Regions from separate parts of the Pseudomonas sp. GNP013 genome, predicted to be linked through region 2. Evidence: predicted binding sites of a transcription regulator. Region 2 holds the regulator's gene; each other region holds the start of a gene.
The links. The regulator FliA, encoded in region 2, starts transcription of late flagellar genes. The targets are predictions, from matches to a motif close to CTAAAGTTTNNNNNNNNNNNGCCGNTAA.
Positions count from the first base shown of each region.

Region 1: the regulator FliA is predicted to act here: its motif matches at 1,923-1,950, upstream of ACXX81_RS06350 (methyl-accepting chemotaxis protein).
Region 3: the regulator FliA is predicted to act here: its motif matches at 2,035-2,062, upstream of ACXX81_RS07890 (methyl-accepting chemotaxis protein).
Region 4: the regulator FliA is predicted to act here: its motif matches at 1,913-1,940, upstream of ACXX81_RS23250 (methyl-accepting chemotaxis protein).

Region 1 covers NZ_JBTGUT010000001.1:1,398,861-1,402,066, reverse strand. Annotated here, with positions in the region: gene msrA (peptide-methionine (S)-S-oxide reductase MsrA) at 1-323, opposite strand, end outside; partial or broken gene ACXX81_RS06360 (PAS domain-containing protein) at 504-1,514, shown strand; partial or broken gene ACXX81_RS06355 (methyl-accepting chemotaxis protein) at 1,593-1,799, shown strand; gene ACXX81_RS06350 (methyl-accepting chemotaxis protein) at 2,039-3,206, shown strand, end outside.
Region 2 covers NZ_JBTGUT010000001.1:1,273,459-1,276,664, forward strand. Annotated here, with positions in the region: gene flhF (flagellar biosynthesis GTPase FlhF) at 1-443, shown strand, start outside; gene fleN (flagellar synthesis regulator FleN) at 549-1,382, shown strand; gene fliA (RNA polymerase sigma factor FliA) at 1,379-2,119, shown strand; gene ACXX81_RS05820 (chemotaxis response regulator CheY) at 2,286-2,660, shown strand; gene ACXX81_RS05825 (protein phosphatase CheZ) at 2,679-3,206, shown strand, end outside.
Region 3 covers NZ_JBTGUT010000001.1:1,728,727-1,731,932, reverse strand. Annotated here, with positions in the region: gene ACXX81_RS07890 (methyl-accepting chemotaxis protein) at 1-1,903, opposite strand, end outside; tRNA gene ACXX81_RS07885 (tRNA-Ser) at 2,167-2,257, opposite strand; gene ACXX81_RS07880 (Bax inhibitor-1/YccA family protein) at 2,410-3,081, shown strand; gene murB (UDP-N-acetylmuramate dehydrogenase) at 3,152-3,206, opposite strand, start outside.
Region 4 covers NZ_JBTGUT010000001.1:5,269,894-5,273,099, forward strand. Annotated here, with positions in the region: gene ACXX81_RS23240 (putative bifunctional diguanylate cyclase/phosphodiesterase) at 1-381, shown strand, start outside; gene ACXX81_RS23245 (NorM family multidrug efflux MATE transporter) at 431-1,807, opposite strand; gene ACXX81_RS23250 (methyl-accepting chemotaxis protein) at 2,037-3,206, shown strand, end outside.

The DNA of each region.
Region 1 (3,206 bases), 130 kb from region 2:
GCCACCTCACGCTGGGCTTCGCTCAGGTAGTAAATCGCCGAACGGTAGCTTGGCCCCAGGTCGTTGCCCTGGCGGTTGGGCGTGCTGGGGTCGTGGATCTGGAAGAAGAACTCCAGAATCTGCCGATACGTGATCACCGCCGGATCAAACACGATCTCGATCGCTTCCGCATGGTCGCCATGGTTGCGATAGGTGGCATTGGGCACGTCGCCGCCGGTGTAACCGACGCGTGTTTGCAGCACGCCGGGGTAGCGTCGCAGCAGGTCCTGCATGCCCCAGAAGCAGCCGCCGGCGAGGATGGCGGTTTCGGTGTGGTTGGTCATGGTTTGCCCTCACGCTGAATGGATATGCAGGTAGTTATGGGGCTGTGCCCGCCAATAGCAAGTCAACGCGTCAAACACCGATGCAAAACCAAAATAAATGTACAGTTTCTCAATAACCTGTCGACATAGATGGCAAGGTGCCATGGATGAGGCCCGCATCACTTATTGAGCCTTTACGCTATGTCCATCTTTGCCTTTCTACACCGTGACCGTCGCGCCCTGCACCAACTGACAGCGGCGATCAAAAGCGGCCAGCAGCCTCATATCGATCGCCGCACAACCGCCCCAGCGGTGCTTGATGCGCTGGCCGTGCTTGAATCATCCAGCCGTGAAGCGCAATCGCGCATCACCCAGCTCGAAAACGAACTCGAATCTGCCCGTGAATTGCTGCGCGAGTCGGCCGCCTCCGCCCAGGCCTCCGAAATCCGCTTCGACCTGGTCAACCGCGCCTCCAGCGAGGGCCTCTGGGACATGGAGGTGGTGGCGGGCGACCCGATCAATCCGAAGAACCGTTTCTGGTGGTCGCCGCAATTTCGCAGCCTGCTCGGTTTCTCTGACGAGCGTGATTTTCCAAACGTGTTGTCCAGTTGGGCCGATCGCCTGCATCCGCAGGACAAGCAGGCGACGCTCGATGCCTTTGCGCGGCATCTGAACGACAAGTCGGGAAGCACGCCGTACAACGTGAACAATCGGTTGGCGATGAAGGACGGTTCCTACCGCTGGTTTCACGCCCAGGGTGAAACGCTGCGCGATGAGCGCGGCACGCCGATCCGTGTGGCCGGTGCGTTGCGCGATATTCATGATCAGCTGCAGCGCGATCAGGAACACGACGTGATCATCACCCGCTTCGAGCTGGCCCGGGAGATGCTTTCCGACGGTTTGTGGGACATGGAAGTGATTGCCGGCGACCCGGTGAACCCGAAGAATCCCTTCTGGTGGTCGCCTCAGTTTCGACGCCTGCTGGGTTTTGAGACGGTGCAGGAGTTTCCCGATGTGCTGGACAGCTGGGCCTCCCGGCTGCACCCGGATGACAAGGAGCGCAGCCTGAATGCGTTTGGCGCGCACTTGAATGACAAGTCCGGGCAAACGCCGTTTGATATCGAATACCGGTTGAAGATGAAGCGTGGCGAATACCGCTGGTTCCGCGCGCGCGGCCAGACACGCCGCGATCCGCAGGGTGCGCCACTGCGGGTGGTGGGCGCGCTGGTGGATGTGCACTTGCAGCATGAACAGCAAGCGTTGCGCGCGGCGGAGGGCGAGCACCAGCGCACGCTGGAAACCAACATTGCGCAGTTGTCGCAGATTGTCGGGACGATCCAGAGCATCGCCAGCCAGACCAACCTGCTGGCACTGAATGCCGCGATTGAGGCGGCGCGTGCCGGCGAGGCCGGGCGTGGTTTCGCAGTGGTGGCCGACGAGGTGCGCAAGCTGGCAACGCGCACCACTGAAGCCACCGAACAGGCGGCCGGGATGATTGCTCGGTAAATCGCCCATTTCAGGCGCCTCTCCCGCTGCGGCGAGAGGCGCTTGTTGAATCAATGAACAAGACGTAAAAAAAGCAAAAAAGTAGCGAACTATCCCCCCCTTTGCAGGCCGCCTCTAAAGTTAACAACAGCACGGCCGATAGTTAATTACGGAGCGCTTAATCCCTGCCCGAAACACACAACAATCCCACTATATATGCCATGGATAGGCTCGTTTCAGGACCGAACATCATGTTCAGCAAACTAAGCATTTCGCAAAAACTTTATGCAAGTTTTACGGCAGTCGTTGTACTGATCGGTTTATTGGTGGGGAGCGCGTATAGAGGCTTCGAAACTGTAGAAGATGCTACAAATAGTAACGTGCACACTTATGAAGTATTAAGCGCCGCACAATTGGCGCTGGAACAGTTGATCAACATCGAAACCGGTATGCGCGGTTTCGTCATCGCGTCCAAGGACAACTTTCTGGAACCGTTGGTAGCCGGTGAAAAACGCTTTTTAGAGAAGCTGGAGTTGCTCAAACGCCTGACGGCGGATAACCCGGCGCAGCAGCAACGCCTGGCCAGTCTGGGCGACACGCAAAAGCGCTGGCTTGCCGAAGACATCGACCCGATCATCGCCCTGCGCAGAAGCCTCACCGCAAGCAAACTGCCCGATGACGAACTGGACGCGCGCATCACCGCCGGCGCAGACAAGGCCAAGATGGACAGCATGCGTGCGACCCTGGCTGAAATCACCGCCACCGAAACCGCCCTGCTGGCGCAAAGAAGCCAGGAAATGATCGATGCCAAGCACATGGCGCTGATGATCCTGATCGTGGGCGGCATCTTGTCGGCTGCGTTGTCGTTGATCCTCGCCACCTCCCTGGGCCGTAGCACTACTCGGCGCCTGCAACTGGCGATTGATGCCGCTACCGCAATTGCCAACGGCAAGCTGGATACGGTGATCGACACCAGCAGCCATGACGAGTTGCCCAAAGCCTTCGACCGCATGCAGAAACGCCTGCGGGAAATGATTCAACAGATCAGCGAAGCGGCCAACCAGTTGGTGGTGTCGGTGCAGCAGATTTCCGGCGCGTCGGAGCAACTGTCCGGTGCGATTCAGGAGCAGTCGACCTCGGCCTCGATGATGGCCGCCACCATTGAAGAACTGACCGTGAGCATCCATCACGTCTCGGAAAACGCCGACGAGGCGCACCAGCTTGCCAGCCGTTCGGGCGAGCAATCCAAGGACGGCGCGCGGGTCATCGAAAATACGCTGGCGAGCATGAACGGCATTGCCAAAACCGTGCAGCACTCCTCCACTCAGGTGGCAGGGTTGGGCCAGCACTCCGAACAGATTTCCTCGATCATCAGCGTGATTCAGGGCATTGCCGACCAGACCAACCTGCTGGCGCTCA
Region 2 (3,206 bases):
ACCCGCTGCTGCGCAAGCGCGTGGTGCTGATCGACACCGCCGGCCTGCAAGCCAGCGACCCGGCGTTGCGCATGCAGCTGGAAAGCCTGGCCGGCCGTGGGATCAAGTCGAAAAATTACCTGGTGCTTGCAACCACCAGCCAGAAACAGGTTCTTACCGCTGCGTATCACAGTTACAAGCGCTGCGGTCTGGCCGGCTGCATCCTCACCAAGCTCGACGAAACCGCGAGCCTGGGCGAAGTGCTGAGCCTGGCAATCAGTCATGAATTACCGGTCGCCTACCTGACCGACGGCCCGCGAATCCCGGATGATCTGCATCTGCCGCGTCGTCATCAGTTGGTCAGCCGTGCCGTGAGTGTGCAAATGCAAGACGAGCCTAGCGAGGAAGCGATGGCTGATATGTTCGCCGACCTTTACCACAACCCGGCAAAACGGGTCGGTTGAGGCAGGATGAACACCGTGAAATGTACCTACATCGATGGTCTGCAAGCGATTCAAGCGGCCAAGCCATGTAGCCTGCGTCTAAGCAAGACAAGGTAAAGAAATAAAATGGGCAGCATGCATCCCGTACAGGTGATCGCGGTGACCGGCGGCAAAGGTGGCGTCGGGAAAACTAACGTGTCAGTGAATTTGTCCCTGGCCCTGGCAGAGCTTGGCCGTCGCGTCATGCTGCTGGACGCTGACCTGGGCCTGGCGAACGTGGACGTTCTGCTGGGGCTGACCCCCAAACATACCCTTGCCGATGTGATCGAAGGGCGCTGTGAGCTGCGCGATGTGCTGCTGCAGGGGCCCGGCGGGATCCGCATCGTGCCGGCTGCCTCCGGCACCCAGAGCATGGTGCACCTGAGCCCGGCGCAGCATGCCGGCCTGATCCAGGCGTTCAGCGATATCGGCGACAACCTCGACGTATTGGTGATCGACACCGCCGCCGGCATCGGCGAGTCCGTGGTCAGCTTTGTGCGCGCCGCGCAGGAAGTGCTGCTGGTGGTGTGCGACGAGCCCACTTCGATCACCGACGCCTACGCCCTGATCAAACTGCTTAACCGTGACTACGGCATGAACCGCTTCCGCGTGCTGGCCAACATGGCCCAGAGCCCGCAGGAAGGGCGCAACCTGTTCGCCAAGCTGACCAAGGTCACGGATCGTTTTCTCGATGTCGCCCTGCAATACGTTGGCGCAGTTCCCTACGACGAATGCGTGCGCAAGGCTGTGCAAAAACAGCGTGCGGTCTACGAAGCATTCCCGCGTTCCAAGTGTGCGCTGGCATTCAAGGCGATTGCCCAGAAGGTCGATACCTGGCCGCTGCCCGCCAACCCGCGTGGGCATCTGGAGTTCTTCGTCGAGCGATTGGTGCATCAGACAAGCGCGGGTCCTGTGCTATGACATCCAGCGGCTACAACCTCTATAAAAAATCGGCACGCGACAGCCAGGGCGAATTGATCGAGCGCTATGCGCCGCTGGTCAAGCGCATTGCCTATCACCTGCTGGCACGCCTTCCGGCCAGTGTGCAGGTCGAAGACCTGATCCAGGCCGGCATGATCGGCCTGCTCGAAGTGTCGACCAAGTACGACGCGAGCAAGGGCGCCAGTTTCGAGACGTATGCGGGTATTCGCATACGTGGCGCGATGCTCGATGAAGTGCGTAAAGGGGATTGGGCGCCGCGTTCGGTGCACCGCAATACGCGGATGGTCAGTGACGCAATTCGCTCAATTGAAGCAAAAACCGGTCGCGACGCTAAAGATCACGAAGTTGCGGCCGAACTCCAATTGAGTCTCGATGATTATTACGGGATTTTGAACGATACCTTGGGCAGCCGCCTGTTCAGTTTCGACGACCTGTTGCAGGACGGCGAACACGAAGGGCTGCACGAGGACGGCGCGAGTGCGCATATGGAACCGTCACGCGACCTGGAAGATGAACGTTTCCAGGGCGCACTGGCGGAAGCCATTGCCAACTTGCCGGAGCGTGAGCGCCTGGTCCTGGCGCTGTACTACGACGAAGAGCTGAACCTCAAGGAAATCGGTGAGGTCCTGGGGGTCAGCGAATCGCGTGTCAGCCAGTTGCATAGCCAGTGCGCAGCCCGTTTGCGGGGGCGTTTGGGAGAGTGGCGCGCGCGCTGACAGGCAGTGTGGGGACACTGCAGACGATACCGCGAGGGTCACGACCTTCGCGGGGTCGACCCGTGGTGGACCGGCAGTCCTTTTTGTGTAACGCCTGTTGATTGAAATGGCGCGTCCAGGTGCTGGGCGCGTTTAAGACTGCTTGGAGGTCGAATTGGACAAGAACATGAAAATCCTCATCGTTGATGACTTCTCAACGATGCGGCGGATCATAAAAAACCTGTTGCGTGACCTTGGGTTCACCAACACGGTCGAGGCGGACGACGGCATTACGGCGATTCCGATCCTCAACAGCGGCAGCATCGACTTTCTGGTAACCGACTGGAACATGCCGGGCATGACTGGCATCGACTTGTTGCGCCATGTGCGCGCCGACGAAAAGCTGCGCAGCCTGCCTGTACTGATGGTGACCGCCGAAGCCAAGCGTGAACAGATTATCGAAGCCGCCCAGGCCGGGGTAAACGGTTACGTGGTCAAGCCATTCACTGCATTGGCGCTAAAAGAGAAGATCGAAAAAATCTTCGAACGCATCCACGGCTAATGCCATCGCGGGGGAGCTATGGAGCATAAAGAAACAACATTGGGCGATTTTGAGTCGACCCTGAAAAAACATGCTCACCAGTTGGTCGACAGCCTTGAAAAAGGTCATTTCGGCGACGCGGTGCAGTTGATCCATGAGCTTAACCAGACCCGTGACCGCGGCCTGTACCAGGAAGTGGGCAAGCTCACGCGCGAGCTGCACAGTGCGATCGTCAATTTCCAGATTGACCCGCACATGCCCCAGGCCGAAGAAATTTCGCAGATCACCGACGCCACCGAACGCCTGTCCTATGTGGTCAAGCTGACCGAAGCGGCGGCTAACCGCACCATGGACCTGGTGGAAAACGCCACGCCTCTGGTCAATGGCATGGCCACCGAGGCTCAAGCGCTTAGCCACGACTGGGGCCGCTTCATGCGTCGCGAAGTCGGTGCTGAAGAGTTTCGTGAACTGGCCCGTCGGGTCGACGGTTTTCTGTCGCGCAGCGAACAGGAAAACCGCACGGTGGCGAGCAACCTCAACGATATTTTGCTGGCCCAGGATTACCAG
Region 3 (3,206 bases), 460 kb from region 2:
CGCGGCTGGTGGCGGCGGTTTGCTCAGCGCCGGCGCTGACCTGGATCACCAGTGAGTTGATGTCGTTGACGTTGCGATGAATTTCTTCGGCCACCAGGCTTTGCTCCTCGGCAGCGGACGCTACCTGGATGTTACGGTCACTGATGGACGCAATGCCTTCGGCGATCTCATTGAGCAAGTGGCCGGCACGCACCACATTGCTCGCACCTTCCTGCGCCTTGCCAAGGGTCTCCAGCATGGAGACCGCGGCGCGGTCGGAACCCGACTGCAGGTTGGCGATCATGTTCTGGATGCTGACCGTGGAGTCCTGGGTCTTTTTCGCCAGATTGCGCACTTCATCCGCAACCACCGCAAAACCACGGCCCTGCTCCCCCGCACGCGCCGCTTCGATGGCGGCGTTCAGTGCCAGCAGGTTGGTCTGCTCCGCAACACCGCGAATCACGTCCAGCACCGAAGAGATGGAATCGCTTTCGAGTTTGAGTTCGTTGATGATCTTCGAGGTTTGTTCGGCCTGCACTTCCAGGCCCTGGATCAAGCTGATGGTGTTATCGATCTCAGTCTTGCCCTGCATCGTGCTGGCGTTGACACGCTGTGACATTTCGGCGGCGTCAGTGGTGATGCGCGCTACATCCTTGACCGTGGCGCTCATCTCGCTGATCGCGGTCACCACCTGGTCGGTCCCCTGACGCTGTTGTGCCACGTTCTGGCTGGTCTGCAAGGCCACCGCCGAGGACTGCTCGGCAGCCGTGGCAACCTGCGCCGTGGCGCTGCCGATTTCGCTGACCACGCCACTTATCTGAAGCGCCATGTTGTCCAGGTTGCGTGATATTTCGCCAAACTCGTCCTTGCCGGTGTAGCGGGTGCGCACCGTCAGGTCGCGGGTGGAAAGCGATGCAAGGGTGCGGTTCACATCGGTCACCGCCAGCTTGATATTGCGGATGATCACCAACGCCAGCCACAGCAAGGCGATCAACATCACGATAACGGTCGCTATGGCCACATACAGACTGAGTTCGGCATCGTCACGCTCGTGATGGGCCAGGCCAACCACGGTCTGGCCCAGCTCCGCTTCGACGCCAGCCATGAGGTCGATACGACTGGTCGAAAGGTTGAACCAGTCTTCAGGTTTGATATTGAGCGGGTTGCCCAGGGGCGTGTCAAAACCGAGCCGCTGAAGGCGTGCGACTTCCAGTGATCCGGGTTGTTGCAGGACGGCATCCAGCTTGCTCTTGAAGGCTGCCGGAGCCCATCGCTGGAAGGCTTCAAAGTAGCCGGAGAACTCACCGAGGTTACGGCTGAAGCGCGACAACAATGCAGCGTCGAAGCGATTTTGATTGAACGCCAGGCCCAGCAATACGCGCTCGCGCCCGGCACGCTCTTTCATATCGACAAATTGATTGAGCGAGCCCAACGCACGCAGAATCTGGGGGTCATCAATGCTGGCTTCCAACGAATAATTGAAGCCCACGAGGGTTTTAATCAGGTCGGTAAAAAGAGCGCCGGACTCCGTGTTGTTAATCGCCAGGTTATCGACTTTCAAACGCAAGGCGGCCAGCTCACCCAGCGCGCGCAATGCCTCGTTCGGAGCTGGAATACCCTCGCTCGATTGCCCTCGCAGCGCGCCGATTGACGTGTCGGTCTCCTGGCGCAAGGCCTTGAGCTTGTCTTGCATGGACTTGCCACCGCTGCCCAGAAAAACGCCGCTGGCGCCGCGCTCGCGTTGGAGGGTGGTCACGACATTGCTGAATTTCTGTGCGGCGGTGGTGGCGGCAACTGCGCGATTCATTGACCCCAGCGTATCGCTTTTGTCCGCAATGAAAATGCCCGCAAAGGCCAGAAATCCGAGCAAAGGAAAAATCAGAATAAGCAGCAGCTTGGTACTCAAAGGAGCATTGCTAAGCATTACAAACCTCGGGACTTACAAATTTTGTCTAATAATTACCTCCGGCGCACGTTCTAGTGAAATCGACGTTTATAGGAGCCAAAGATGATCCAGTTTGAGCCCGCCATAGCCGTTTTTCTTCCGTTTACACTATCTCGGCCTGAAGCTATCGAGCTTTAGAGCTGCCGGAAAAAATGGACTGCGCGTGAACCTGGACACCTGAGGGTGTTTACAAACCCCGGAAACGCAAAAGCCCCGCTTTCGCGAGGCTCTCGTGTCAATCTTGGCGGGAAACCAGGGATTCGAACCCTGGGAACGCTATTAACGTTCGCCGGTTTTCAAGACCGGTGCATTCAACCACTCTGCCAATTTCCCTTGTGCATCACGGGATTATAGTAGCCCTTCCCGTCTCAGCGGGCGCCATAATACCCGAATGAAACACACTGTCAAACTCTCGCCATCGCTTGTTACAGAGCGTCTGTTATGATCTTTGCGACTGAACGTTTCAAAACCACAGGAGTGTCGCCATGCGCGAACAGAATTACGCAGTGAATGGCAACGCCCAGGCTGAGCAGCTTGAAGTCAGCCGCGTGTTGCGCAACACCTACGGCTTGCTCGCCCTGACCCTCGCCTTCAGCGGTGTGATGGCGTTCGTGGCTCAGCAGATGCGTGTTGGCTACCCGAATATCTTTGTTGTGCTGATCGGCTTCTATGGTCTGTTCTTCCTGACCAACAAGCTGCGTGACTCGGCCTGGGGCCTGGTGTCGGCGTTTGCCCTGACCGGTTTCATGGGCTTTATCCTTGGCCCGATCCTCAACCGTTACCTGGGTATGGCCGGCGGCGCGGAAGTGGTCAGTTCGGCGTTTGCCATGACGGCGCTGGTGTTTGGTGGCTTGTCCGCCTATGTGCTGATCACCCGCAAGGACATGAGCTTCCTCGGCGGCTTCATCACCGCAGGCTTCTTCGTGTTGCTGGCGGCGGTGGTTGCGGGCATGTTCTTCCAGATCAGCGGCTTGCAACTGGCGATCAGCGCAGGTTTCGTGCTGTTCTCGTCGGTGTGCATCCTGTTCCAGACCAGCGCGATCATCCACGGCGGCGAGCGTAACTACATCATGGCGACCGTCAGCCTGTATGTGTCGATCTACAACCTGTTTATCAGCCTGTTGCAGATCTTCGGCATCATGAGCCGCGACGACTGATTCATTTTCATTGCCGCAATAAAAAATGCCCCGTATCGAAAGATACGGGGCATTTTTGTTGGCGCGGGACTTAATACTGGTTGGGTTCCATCTCCAACTCAACCTTGAAACGCTGGGCGATGTCC
Region 4 (3,206 bases), 4.0 Mb from region 2:
AGCGACCTGGTCAAGCAGACCATGGACGCCCTCGGCCGCCTCGGCGTGCGGTTTTCCCTGGACGACTTTGGCACTGGCTTTTCGTCGTTCGTGCACCTCAACAGCCTGCCGATTGCCTTGCTGAAGGTCGACAAGAGCTTTGTCGGCGGCATGGAGGAGCGCGAAGAGAACCGCAAGCTGGTCCACGCCATGATCAACCTGGCCCACAACCTCAACCTGGAAGTGGTGGCCGAAGGCGTGGAAACGCCGGAGCAACTGGCGTTGCTGCGCCTGTTCGGCTGCGACCAGGCCCAGGGCTACCTGATCAGCAAGCCGTTGCCGTTGCCGGAGTTGGTGCAGTATTTGACTCACGGCAAGGGCCAGCAGGCGCAACTGGGCTGACGTGCAAACCCCATAAACGGTGGGAGAGAGCAAGCCGCTTCCCACCGTTTTAACCAGGCAGTGCCGCCTGCCGAATCATCCGCTTTATCTTCGCTTCAAACGCCCAGGTCAGGCTCACCGCCGCACACGCCAATCCCAGCGCCAGCCCCCACCACACCCCTGTCGGCCCCCAGCCAAAGGTGAACGCCATCAACCACGCCGACGGCGCGCCGATCAGCCAGTAGCAACCGAGCCCCACCAGAAAGGTGGTCTTGGCGTCCTTGAGCCCACGGATGCAGCCCATGGCGATGGTTTGCACACCGTCGAACAGTTCGAACCAGGCCGCCACGGCCAGCAGGCTGACGGCCAGTACGATCACATCGTGGAACGCCGGGTCGTTGTGGTCGAGAAACAGACCAATCAGCGGGTCGGAATACAGCCACAAAACCCCGGCAAACCCCAGCATCACCACGCCGCCAAAGCCCATGCCTACGCGCCCGGCCGTACGCACCTTCAGCAATTGCCCGGCGCCGTAGTGCTGGCCGATGCGCATGGTCACCGCGTAGGACATACCCGCCGGGACCATGAACGCCACCGAGACGATCTGCAGGGCAATCTGATGCGCCGCCAACTGCGTGCTGCCCATGGTGCCCATGCACAGCGCCGCAAAGGCGAACAGCCCGACCTCCACCGCATAGGTGCCGCCAATCGGCAGGCCCAGGCGCCATAGCTCGCGCAGGTAATGGGTATTGAGGCGCAGCAGGCCGGTGCTCAGCGGGTAGGCGGCATAGACTCGGTTGCTGCGGATGTACGCCATCAGGGCCAGCGCCATGCCATTGGCGACAATGGCAGTCACCAGGCCGATGCCCATCAGGCCGAGCTTGGGCAGGCCGAACATGCCTTCGATCAATGCATGGTTGAGCAGGTAGTTGACCACCGTGCCGCCCAGGCTGATCACCATCACGGGCGTCGCCTTGCCGATGGCGCTGGTGAAGCCGCGCAAGGCCATGAAGCTCAGGTAGCCGGGCAGGGCGAACGGCAGCAGGGTCAGGAACTGCCCCGCCGAATGCACGTTGGTTTCGGTCTGGCCGAACATCAGCAGCACCGGCTTGAGGTTCCACAACAGCAAGGCCGCCGCCAGAGCCATCAACCAGGCGAGCCACAGCCCGGCCTGGGTCAGGCGGGTGGCGCCTTCGATATCCCCTGCACCATGACGAATGGCGACCAGCGTGCCCACCGCCGCAATCACGCCGATGCAGAAAATCGCCACGAACGAATAAGTCGCCGCGCCCAGGCCACCACCGGCCAGGGCTTCCGGGCTCAGGCGGGCCATCATCAAGGTGTCGGTCAGCACCATCAGCATGTGCGCCAGCTGTGAGGCGATCAACGGCCCTGACAGCCGCAGAATGGCCCAGAGTTCGGTACGTGCCGCAGGCTGCATGATCATCACACTCGAAAAGGCGGAAGGATGGCGAAGGGGGATTCTCGGTGCTTTGCGCGCAATTGTAAAAAGAGATGAATGCAATCGTTTGCGTAATGCCCCCTTGATTCTCTCAAGTATTGGCAAACCCCGCCGAAGTAGGTGTGTCGGACCTTCACCCCGACGTTTCCCACTAGATAATTTGCCGAGCATCGCTATGAGATCAGGATGATCCTGGCCTCGGTCAGGAGCTGTCATGTCTCAACCTCGCGCCCGGATTGCCTCACAGTTAGGTCTCGCATTGGCCGTGATTCTGGCTGTCGCCATCGGCGGCAGTACCGTTTTCGCCTTGCGTTCTCTCGACTCCGCCAACCTTGCCACCCGCGAGGAGCATCTGGCCAGCGAGGCGCGATTACTCGCCGATCAGCTCAATACCTTCCACAGCACCCTGCGCGAGAGCACGCAGCGCCTCACCGGCCTGTTTGAACAGCGCTTCAGCGCCGGGTTGAGCGTGCGCGCCGATCAGATGATCGCCGTGGGCGGCGTGCAGACCCCGAGCCTGTTGCTGGGCAGCGATGTGCTCAACAACAACTTCACGGAAGTGGATGAGTTCAAGCAGATGTCCGGCGGTGTGGCCACGGTGTTCGTGCGCAGCGGCGACGACTTCATCCGCGTCAGCACCTCCCTGACCAAGCAGGACGGCAGCCGCGCCATCGGCACCGTGCTGGACCGCCAGGGCCCGGCCTATCAGCGCGTGCTCAATGGCCAGGTCTATATCGGCCGCGCCGTGTTGTTCGACCGCTCCTACATGACTCAGTACAGCCCGGTGCGCGACAGCAGCGGCAAGGTCATCGCCGTGCTGTTCATCGGCTTTGACTACACCGATGCGCAGGCCGCGCAGTTCGAAAACCTCAAGCGCTTCCGCATCGGCCAGACCGGTTCCCTGGCCTTGCTCGACGAACAGAAGCACTGGCTGGTGCCGCCCGCTGGCGTGCAGGCGCCGGATCAAGCCGTGCCGGTGATGCTGGACCTGGCGAAAAAGCCTGGCGCAGGCCGCTTCTGGAGTGACAAAAACGAAGATTTCTACAGCGTGTCGGTGCCCTTCGAGGGCGGCCCCTGGGCCGTGGTGGCGAGCATGCCGAAAGCCGAAATTCGTGCCGTGACCTGGGAAGTCGGCATGCGGCTGGTGATCGGCAGTGTGCTGGCGATGTTGCTGGCGGTGGGCGCAATCGTGTGGCTGTTGCGCAGCAAGCTGGCGCCGCTGAGCGACCTGGTGCGTCAGGCTGAAGCCTTGGGTGCGGGCGATTTGAGCGCACGCCTCAACGTCTCCAGCCATGACGAGATCGGCCAGTTGGCGCGCAGCTTCAACCAGATGGGCGAAGCGCTGTCGACCATGGTGTCGCAGATCCGCAAGGCGGCCGAAGAG